3 regions of the Marinobacterium sp. MBR-111 genome follow, and region 3 is predicted to be linked to each of the others. Evidence: predicted binding sites of a transcription regulator. Region 3 holds the regulator's gene; each other region holds the start of a gene.
What was found. The regulator LexA, encoded in region 3, represses DNA repair genes until DNA is damaged. The targets are predictions, from matches to a motif close to TACTGTNTANNTANACAGTA.
Positions count from the first base shown of each region.

Region 1: a site for LexA is predicted at 1,733-1,752, ahead of ABIE61_RS02465 (DNA topoisomerase III). Genes of this name have one in related genera too.
Region 2: a site for LexA is predicted at 1,074-1,093, ahead of ABIE61_RS03625 (LexA family protein). Genes of this name have one in related genera too.

Region 1 covers NZ_JBEPQA010000002.1:172,213-175,491, forward strand. The annotation lists gene ABIE61_RS02465 (DNA topoisomerase III) at 1-1,669, opposite strand, end outside; gene ABIE61_RS02470 (DoxX family protein) at 1,898-2,344, shown strand; gene ABIE61_RS02475 (glutathione S-transferase family protein) at 2,409-3,279, shown strand, end outside.
Region 2 covers NZ_JBEPQA010000003.1:205,188-208,466, forward strand. The annotation lists gene ABIE61_RS03615 (FAD-dependent oxidoreductase) at 1-516, opposite strand, end outside; gene ABIE61_RS03620 (hypothetical protein) at 712-948, opposite strand; gene ABIE61_RS03625 (LexA family protein) at 1,110-1,541, shown strand; gene umuC (translesion error-prone DNA polymerase V subunit UmuC) at 1,538-2,809, shown strand; gene guaD (guanine deaminase) at 2,837-3,279, shown strand, end outside.
Region 3 covers NZ_JBEPQA010000001.1:239,005-242,283, reverse strand. The annotation lists gene dinG (ATP-dependent DNA helicase DinG) at 1-1,586, opposite strand, end outside; gene lexA (transcriptional repressor LexA) at 1,709-2,317, shown strand; gene ABIE61_RS01110 (SulA-like leucine-rich domain-containing protein) at 2,333-2,740, shown strand; gene ABIE61_RS01105 (DUF6586 family protein) at 2,741-3,268, opposite strand.

The sequences.
Region 1 (3,279 bases), on a different contig from region 3:
GTGCCTTGCCTGCCTCGGTGGCGTGAATCTGCTTGCCCTGACGCTGTAGAAAACCGCGCTTGAACAACAATTCGATAATACCGGCACGGGTGGCCTCGGTGCCAAGGCCATCGGTATCGCGCAGCACCTTGCGCAGCTCTGCATCCTGCACAAAGCGCGCAATGCCGGTCATGGCCGCCAGCAGGCTGGCATCGGTGAACGCCTTGGGCGGCTGGGTCATTTTTTCCAGCAGCTCACCACGTTCACAGTGCAGTGACTCGCCCACCGTGAGCGCGGGCAGCTGACCTTCGTCCTCCTCCTGCGCCTCCTTGCCCATCAACGCCTTCCAGCCCGGATCGGTGATCTGACGCACCTTGGCCACAAACTGGCCACCGGCAATCTCCACCTCGACACGCCGATCGGCATAGCGACAGGGCGGGTAGAACTGCATCAGATACTGGCGCGCGATCTGGCTGTACACCTGCAGTTCGGCGCGGCTCAACCGAACCGAAGCCGCCGCCTTGCTGGTGGGGATGATCGCATGATGCGCTTCCACCTTTTTGTCGTTCCACGCCTTGGACCTGAGGCTCAGGTCGGCCTTCTGTACCGCTCCCGCCAACTCCGGCTGGGTACGGGCGATCGCCTGAGTGACACGAGGCGCTTCGGAAAAGTGTTCGGCAGGCAGGTAACGGCAGTCGGACCGAGGATAGGTGATCAGCTGATGTTTTTCATACAGTGCCTGGGCCGCATCCAGCACCTGCTGGGCATTGAGACCAAAACGTTTCGCACAGTCGATCTGCAGCGACGACAGGTTATAGGGCAGAGGCACTGCCTGCTGGCCGGTCTTGCGTTCATCCTTGGTGACCACACCTGGCTGGCCGGTAATGCGCTGCACCACGTTTTCGGCCAGCGGCTTTGACAGCACCCGCCCCTCTTCGTCCTGAAAACGGGCACAGGCTTCACTGGGTTGCCAGCGGGCGGTAAAACGCTCGCCCCGCTCGGTGAGCAGATGAGCATCCACTTCGTAATAGGGCTTGGGCACAAAGGCGGCAATCTCGGCATCACGCTGTACCACCAGCCCCAGCACCGGTGTCTGTACCCGTCCCACGGACAACACGCCGTCATAGCCGGCACTGCGACCCTTGATGGTCAGCGCCCGGGTCATGTTGATACCGAACAGCCAGTCGGCGCGGGAACGGGCTAATGCGGACACCGACAGCGGTACAAAGTCCTGATTAGGCTTAAGCCGCGCAATGGCACGGCGCACCGCCTCTGGGTTCAGGTCCGAAATCAGACAGCGCTGCATCTGTGCCCGCTTGGTAGCCGGTACCTTGAGAAAGTCGATCACTTCATCCACCAGCAGCTGCCCTTCACGATCCGGGTCACCGGCATGGACGATCTGATCCGCCTGTTTCACCAGCTTGCGCAGTACCGCCACCTGCTTGGCCACACCGCTGCGCGGCTTCAACTGCCATTCACCGGGTACGATAGGCAGATGCTCCAGCCGCCACTGTTTGTAGGCCGGATCGTAGGCATCAGGCTCGGCCTGCTCCAGCAGATGGCCGATACACCAGCTCACCACCTGATCACCGCCACAGCGGATCAGCCCTTCCTCCTTCTTCTGTGGGCCGGGCAGAACAACGGCGATGGCACGGGCAAGACTGGGTTTTTCGGCGATGTAGAGCTTCATGATATTCGGGGCATTGGCCTGGGAATGCCAAGAGTAAGAGATCAGACAACACATGTCGATAAAGACTGTATATAAGAACAGTTTATTCAGATATTAGCCTTAACCTGAGACAGAACAGCCCACTAAATAATCTATAAATCTGATCAATATGAGCTAATTTTAGTCATTTTTAATCAATCGTATGACAACTATAGTTAACTCAACCTATCAAACACGTGGAGAAACACGATGAACGTCTCACTGATCACCCGCCTGCTGAATACATCCGACAGTTTTGCTCCCCTGGCACTGCGTGTCCCGGCAGGCATTATTTTCATGGCACACGGCGCTCAGAAACTGTTCGGCGCTTTTGGTGGTTACGGTCTTGAAGGTACAGGTCAGTGGATGGCGTCCATTGGACTTGAGCCAGGGTATCTGATGGCACTGATGGCGGGTAGTGCGGAATTCTTCGGTGGTCTGGCGATTCTAATTGGTTTGCTGGTACGCCCGGCAGCAGCAGCTTTGGCCTTTGCCATGCTGGTCGCCATTTTTGCCGTGCATATCGGTAACGGACTGTTCATGTCGAACAACGGTTACGAGTTTGCTCTCTCTTTGCTGGCCATAGCCGTTTCTCTGTTAATCAGCGGTGGCGGCAACCTGTCACTCGACCGAATGCTGCACCAGCGTCAGAGCTAAGCTCTGATGTCGCTCTAGCCAGGACTTTCAATTAACCGACGTCACTGACAATCAGGAGATTTTCATGGGCTTACTGCTTGATGGCCGCTGGGTTGACCAGTGGTATGACACCGAATCCAATCAGGGTCGCTTCGTGCGGTCGGAATCACAGTTTCGTAACTGGATTGCTGCCGACGACCAGCCTGGCCCCAGTGGCGAAGACGGTTTTCAGGCAGAATCCGGCCGCTACCATTTGTATGTCTCCCTCGCCTGCCCCTGGGCACATCGCACCTTGATTTTTCGCCACCTGAAGGGACTGGAGAAAATGATCTCGGTTTCGGTGGTACACAGCTACATGGGTGACCACGGCTGGACTTTCGCAACGGAGCCGGGTGCAACCGGAGATGAACTATATGGGCTGGATTACCTCTACCAGCTCTACCTTAAAGCCGATCCGAACTACTCGGGCCGTGTCACCGTTCCGGTACTCTGGGACAAGCAGCGTCAGACCATCGTCAACAACGAGTCAGCGGAGATCATCCGCATCCTGAACTCCGCCTTTGATGAGATTGGTGCCGCCCCAGGGGATTACTACCCTCAACTGCTGCGCAGTGAGATCGACACGCTGAACAGTGAGATTTACGACCGCATCAACAACGGTGTATACAAGGCAGGGTTCGCAACCACTCAGGAAGCCTACGAACAGGCTGTTCACCCCCTGTTTGAAGCCCTGGACGCACTGGATACCCGGCTTGGCTCCCATCGCTATCTACTGGGCGACCAGATCACCGAGGCAGACTGGCGTCTGTTCACGACCTTGATTCGATTTGATGCCGTCTACCACGGTCACTTCAAGTGCAACCTGAAACGGATCGTCGACTACCCTAACCTCTGGGGATACGTACGTGAGCTTTATCAATGGCCCGGTGTGAGCGAGACGGTCAACATGCAACACA
Region 2 (3,279 bases), on a different contig from region 3:
GCTGGCGTAGACGCTACCGATACCCTTTTGGCCGATAAGGTCAGTACTCATGCCCTCAATATCGGTGTAGTTCAACTGGCAGCCAGTGGCGATGACCAGCAGGTCATATTCCAGTACCTGACCATTTGTCAGTTTGACCTTGCGTTGGTCTGGCATGAACTCGCTGACATCAGAAGGAATCCAGCTGACACCGGATGGCAGCCATTCAGCGGTACTGGTTGCGACCTTGTCAGTGGGCCAGAGGCCTGACGCGATCAGGGTGTAACCGGGCTGGTACAGGTGTTGTTGACGTTCACCTGCGATGGTGATTTTGGCGCCTGAAAGCGAGTTGTTGAGGCGATTGGCAATGGCGGTGCCTGCAGCTCCAGCACCAAGAATGACGATGCGTGCATTGCTGCCCTGACGAGCAAAGGCTGAGCCGAAGGGCAGAGCAGACAGAGCGGTTGCGCCTGCCCCCATCTGCAGAATTCGGCGGCGTCCGGGATTTTGAGGTACTGAAGCCTTAAAGGGGTGCATGGTTGCGCCTCCGTTATTACTTTTAATAATAAGTATATTACTTATAAAGTATACACAACGTAGCGCTTTGACAACCTGCGACATACTGTCGCAGGTCAATGCAGTATAGACGGGCAAAAAAAATCCGCTCAGGCAAGCCGGAGCGGATGGAATAACAACAAACAACAGATAAGGAAAAACACCGAAGTGTCAGGATCAGGCAGCCGTTACTGCCTCCATCCGGCGGGCAGCGTCTGCCCCGATACGGCATCCGTATACGCCAACTTCACCCTTCCAGCGCATCCAGGTCAGAAATTCTGCGGTCTGAGACAGCAGCTTCGACAGTGCGCCGGGCTCAGCCTTGTAGGGCTGATCTGCATATCCCATGGCGATCAGCTCCTGCTGGATGCGGCGATCATCATTTGGAATACCGGTGTATTGATTAAATTTCATAACAACACTCCCCAAGCTTTGTGTGTTAGACATTAGTATTATAGTGACGTCTGCTGCGCTGCACAAGAGGGTGTTATGACAAGTGAGTGAATCTTCACTGGACAGCTCTCCGGTGAGCGATATTATACTGTATATAAATACAGCATTATGGGCTAGCAGCTATGTCAGCAGTGATTATCGGTCGGGGTGGGGTGTTTCAGCCGCTGTGGATTCCTCTGCAACTGGAATCGGTCTGTGCCGGGTTTCCCTCTCCTGCGCAGGACTATGTGGAGCAGGTGCTGGATTTGAACCAATTGTGTGTCCAGCGTCCGGCCGCCACTTTTTTTGTTCGTGTTCGTGGTGACTCCATGCTTGAAGCCGGTATCTGTCCGGGGGATATTTTGGTGGTGGATCGTTCGCTGGAGGCTGTCAGTGGGGATACGGTTGTGGCCAGTCTCGACAACGATTTTACGGTCAAGGAGTTGCAACTCAAGCCTGCTCCCAGGCTACTGCCGCGCAACCGTCGCTATCCGGTCATTGAAGTGAAAGCCGAGCAGGAGTTGGAGATATTCGGTGTTGTAGTCGGTGTCGTCAGACAGATGAGGCGCGGATGAGCAAAACCTTCGCACTGGTCGACTGTAACAGCTTCTATGCCTCCTGTGAGAAGCTATTCCGGCCTGACCTTAAACATTCTCCGGTTGTGGTGTTGTCGAACAACGATGGCTGCGTGGTGGCACGTTCGCCTGAGGCCAAAGCGCTGGGAATTGGTATGGCTGTGCCGTTTTTTCAGATTCAGGCACTGGCCCGACGTTATGGGGTGGCGGTTTTCTCCTCGAATTATGCCCTGTATGCCGACATGTCAGCCCGAGTGATGAGTGTGCTTGAAGACATGGCACCGGCAGTCGAGGTTTATTCCATCGATGAGGCCTTTCTTGATCTCACTGGCGTTAATCATATTCATTGCCTTGAAACATTTGGCCAGCAAATGCGCCAACGGGTCCTGCGCTGGACGGGAATTGCCACCGGTGTTGGCATCGCACCGACCAAAACCTTGGCTAAGCTTGCCAATCATGCAGCCAAGCAGTATCCGGCCACAGGCGGAGTGGTCGATCTGAGCTGCCCCGAGCGCCAGCGACGCCTGCTGCAGCGGGTACCGGTCAGTGAGGTGTGGGGTGTTGGGCGGCGCTTGACCCGACAGCTGCAGGAGCAGGGTGTGCAAACGGCAGCTGACCTGGCGGCCATGCCGCCTCGGTTGGCACGCCAGCGCTTTTCGGTGGTGCTGGAGCGTACCATCCGAGAACTTAATGGTGAGTCCTGCCTGTCACTGGAGCAGCAGCCGGAGGTGAAGCAGCAGATTATCTGCAGCCGTTCATTCGGCCAGCGCATCAGTCAGTTTGAAGAGATGAAGCAGGCGGTCTGCACCTATGCTGCCCGTGCCGCCGAAAAGCTGCGGCAGGAAGGCCAGTTCGCCAAAGTGGTCAGTGTCTTCATCCGTACCAGCCCCTTTCGACCGGGAGAGCCCTTTTACAGCAATACAGCCACGGCCGAGCTGCCAATCCCCGATGACGACAGTCGAGTGATTATCAATCGAGCCGTCCTGCTGCTGCGTCAGATTTGGCGCGATGATCACCTCTATATGAAAGCGGGCATTATGCTGGGGGATTTTCATGCACCCGGCTGCTACCAGCCGGAGCTGTTTGATACACCGGCGGTATTCCCTGGCAGTCGAGAGCTGATGCAGGTGCTGGACCACATCAACCAAAGCGGCCGTGGGCAGGTATTTTTTGCAGGGCAGGGCATGCGCACCGGGTGGGCGATGAAGCGGGAGCGGCTGTCTCCCTCTTACACCACGCGCTGGGAGGATATACCCTGTGTACGTTAGCCAGCTGAACTGAAGGTGTTGCGTGCCATGAGTCAGACTACATCCTCTCGCGTGATCCGTGCGACTGTCCTGCACTGTTTGGCCAGTCCAGCCGAACAGGGTGAGCAAGCAATCGAGCACCTGCAGGACGGCCTGCTCTGGATCGAACAGGGAAGGATCAAAGCGCTTGGGGAGTATAAAGCGCTGCAGGCACAGCTGCCTGCGGGGCAGGTTATTGAAGATCGTCGCGGCTGCCTCCTGATACCTGGGCTGATCGATACTCACACCCATTATCCACAATTGAGTATCGCGGCCAGCCCGGCCGGAGCGTTGTTTGAGTGGTTATCCAAACGAGCCTTTCCCGCCGAGGCCGCCATCCATGATGCCGTTACGGCAGAGGCGATGGCAGAGCGCTTTATCCGTGAGCTGCTGCGCAACGGTACGACAACCGCAATGGTATTCGCCGGAGTGCAACCCTGGAGTGCGGATGC
Region 3 (3,279 bases):
TCATCGGTATGTGCATCAGGCTGACCCGGATCGGTTCGCATCGCCGGCACCTGCAACACACCACAATTGGCGTAATCAAACGGGCTGTTCAGACGCAGTGCCGATGTTTGTGGCGACAGCCCCAACGCTGAAAACAGCTGATCGAAGCGACCCAATGCCGTCAATGTTGCAGAGGTTATCACGGCAGCATAACAGATTTTCCAGAGGTGTTCCGAGAGGGTATCAGCCGCAGAAACAGGTGCACTTCTAAGCTCAAGGTCTTCACCAGCAGGACTCTCGATCCGATTGATCCATCGTGCAGTGGGCGAGCTGCCTTCCGGGTCCGGCCGCGCGTAGGCATGTGCCAGCCACGCTATCTGCTGCACACGCCCCAACAAACTGCCAATCTGGGGAAACCATCGCTCGGCAACTGCACGGGGGATATCGGCAATACCACCTTCCATCGCCTCCTTGAGCAAATCGAAGACCTGTTCAAGATGCTGCTGCGCTCGGTCGGCCGCCTGACCAAGGCTGAAGCAGGGCTCCAGCAGTGGGTCGGGTACCCGCCCTTGTGCAAAGCGATAGCGGTCTTTGACGTTCTCGGCAAACAGTGGCCGCAGCAGCAGCTCAAGCTGCTCAAGCGCAAGCCCCATCTCTTCAAAAGGGCGATGCAGTCGCTCTACCGGATCTGCCAATTGCACTGGTGAACCGGTCTCTGTCACCAACTGAGTCAGCTGCTTTTGTGCAGATTTCAGTAATCGACGACTGCCCTCAAGCCTTGCACCAAAAGCAAAGTGACCACTCGCCTTGTCAGCCAGGTGATGTCCCTCATCGAAGATATAGATGGTTTTTTCTGGCTCGGGCAGGATGGCTCCGCCACCAAGCGCAAGATCGGCCAGCACCAGGTCGTGGTTGGCGACAATCACGTCTGCCTCTTCCAACCGGTCACGAGCCCGGTAGAAAGGACAGGCACTGAAATTCAAACAACGGCGGTTGCTGCACTGCATGTGATCACTGGTCAATGGCCGCCAGATGGCATCATCCACTTCATCTGCAAGTGCATCGCGATCCCCGTCCCACTGACCTGAGGCATAGCTGTCCATCAACTGCTGATACAGTTGCAGCACATCATCGGGCAGCTTTTCAGCTGCCTCATCTTCATATAACGCCATCTGGCCCAGCAGGCCCTGCTGTTCAAGATGGCCTTCCACCTTGTTCAGGCAAAGGTAACGCCCTCGCCCTTTCGCGAGCCGGTAGCGCATTGGCAGGCCTGTATGCGCTTCAACTTCGGGCAGATCCTTATTGATGAGCTGTTCCTGCAGCGCCACGGTTGCCGTAGACAGCACCAACCTGCACTCCTGAGCCCGAGCCAAGGGGATGGCCGCCAACAGATAGGCGATCGTCTTGCCGGTACCGGTTCCGGCTTCAACAACACCCACGGCGGGGTGCAGATCATCCGTTTCACTGCGTGGAACAGCAGCCGCTGCAAGGGTTCGCGCCACGGCTGCGATCATCTGCTTCTGTGCCGGTCGTGCAGTCAGGCCACGACTCTTCAGGAAGCGACTGTAGGCCTCCTGGATCTCTTTTTTTTGCGCCTCGCTCAGCACGCTCAATCCTCATCCGATCTGTGTGGCGATTCTAGCAAGATACTGGATATATAAACAGAAAAATGCTTGACCCTGCTCATTCACTGTATAGAATCACAGTAACCGGATAGGGAACAGATGCCATGAAATTGACCAATCGCCAGACTGAAGTACTGGAATGCATTCGCAAACATATCGAAACAACAGGCTACCCGCCCACCCGAGCTGATATTGCACGCGAACTGGGATTCAAGTCAGCCAATGCGGCTGAAGAACACTTGAAGGCACTGGCCCGCAAAGGCGCCATCGAACTGACCAAGGGCACATCAAGAGGCATTCGCTTGCCGGAAGCCGAGCAACCGGATACCGAAGGCCTGCCCGTTATTGGTCAAGTGGCAGCAGGTGAACCCATCCTGGCACAGGAGCATGTCGAGGACCACTGCACCATCTCGGCAGACTTCTTCCGCCCCCGTGCTGACTACCTGCTGCGGGTCAAGGGGATGAGCATGAAAAACATCGGAATCATGGATGGCGACCTGCTCGCCGTACATCAAACCCGAGAGGCCCGGGACGGGCAGGTTGTGGTCGCACGGATCGGCGACGAAGTAACGGTCAAGCGCTTTAAGCGTGATGGCCGCAAAGTCTTTCTTATTGCCGAAAACGAAGACTTCAGCCCGATCGAGGTAGACCTGAGTGAACAGGAACTGATCATCGAAGGGCTGGGTGTTGGCGTTATCCGGCAAGGCAACTGACAGAGGTCACTCGCCATGTCTGCAATTCATGCAACAGCAACGAACTCGAACCCTCACAGCAAACGTGAATGCGTTGAGAGCCGGGTCACCGAGATTTTGCTGCATAACAGCTCAGTTTGCCTGCAGCCCCTACTGCTGCCCATGATCGCAGGCTTGAGTCGTGAAGACCGCTGGCTGGTCCTGATTAACCCGCCACATGATATCACCCGCAAGGCACTGGAGCAGGCCGGCGCCTGTACACGTCACATCCTGGTCTTGAATACCTGCAGTCTCGATCAAACCGAGCTGCTATGCGGACGGGCACTGGCTGCCGGCACATGCCACACGGTCATCGCCTGGTGCAGCGGTGCTGCACCATCGCTCGATCAACTCAATCAGTCAGCAAGTCAGGGGGATGCACTGGGCATTCTGGTGCGGACCTGATTACCACTCCTGCATGCCAGCACGCAGGCGTTCTATCAGTTCACGGAACGCCTGTAACCAAGCCTTGTATTCAGCCAACACATCCTTGTCTTCCGAATGGTCCGGGTTGATCTGCAATACATGAATTTCGGAAATGCTGCTGTCTACCTCGGTTTTTGCCTGGTGGTAGTCTGACGCCTGCCAGCAGGCCTCATAAGCAGACAGCATTTTGTGCAGCCAACTTCCTCTGTCCCGCTCCAACTGTTCAAGCTCAGTTACTTCGGGGGATTCCTGACCAGTCACTTCAAGCTGCTCAGACAGATCAGTGAAGCGATGGATCCGATCCACATCGAGATTGTAGTTTTCTGCAATCTCGCGCAACAGCGCCGAGTATCCACTTGCCATGAAGAACAGGATCGACTCATGATAGGACTCGATTCTGGCATGCTTGCTCCACTGTGAGGCCTCTTCCGCCTGCTCCAGCGCCTTGATATGCAAGCGCGCAAAATTCAGCTTCTGATTGGTACGAACCGCATAGATATCACTCATTACCTGTACTC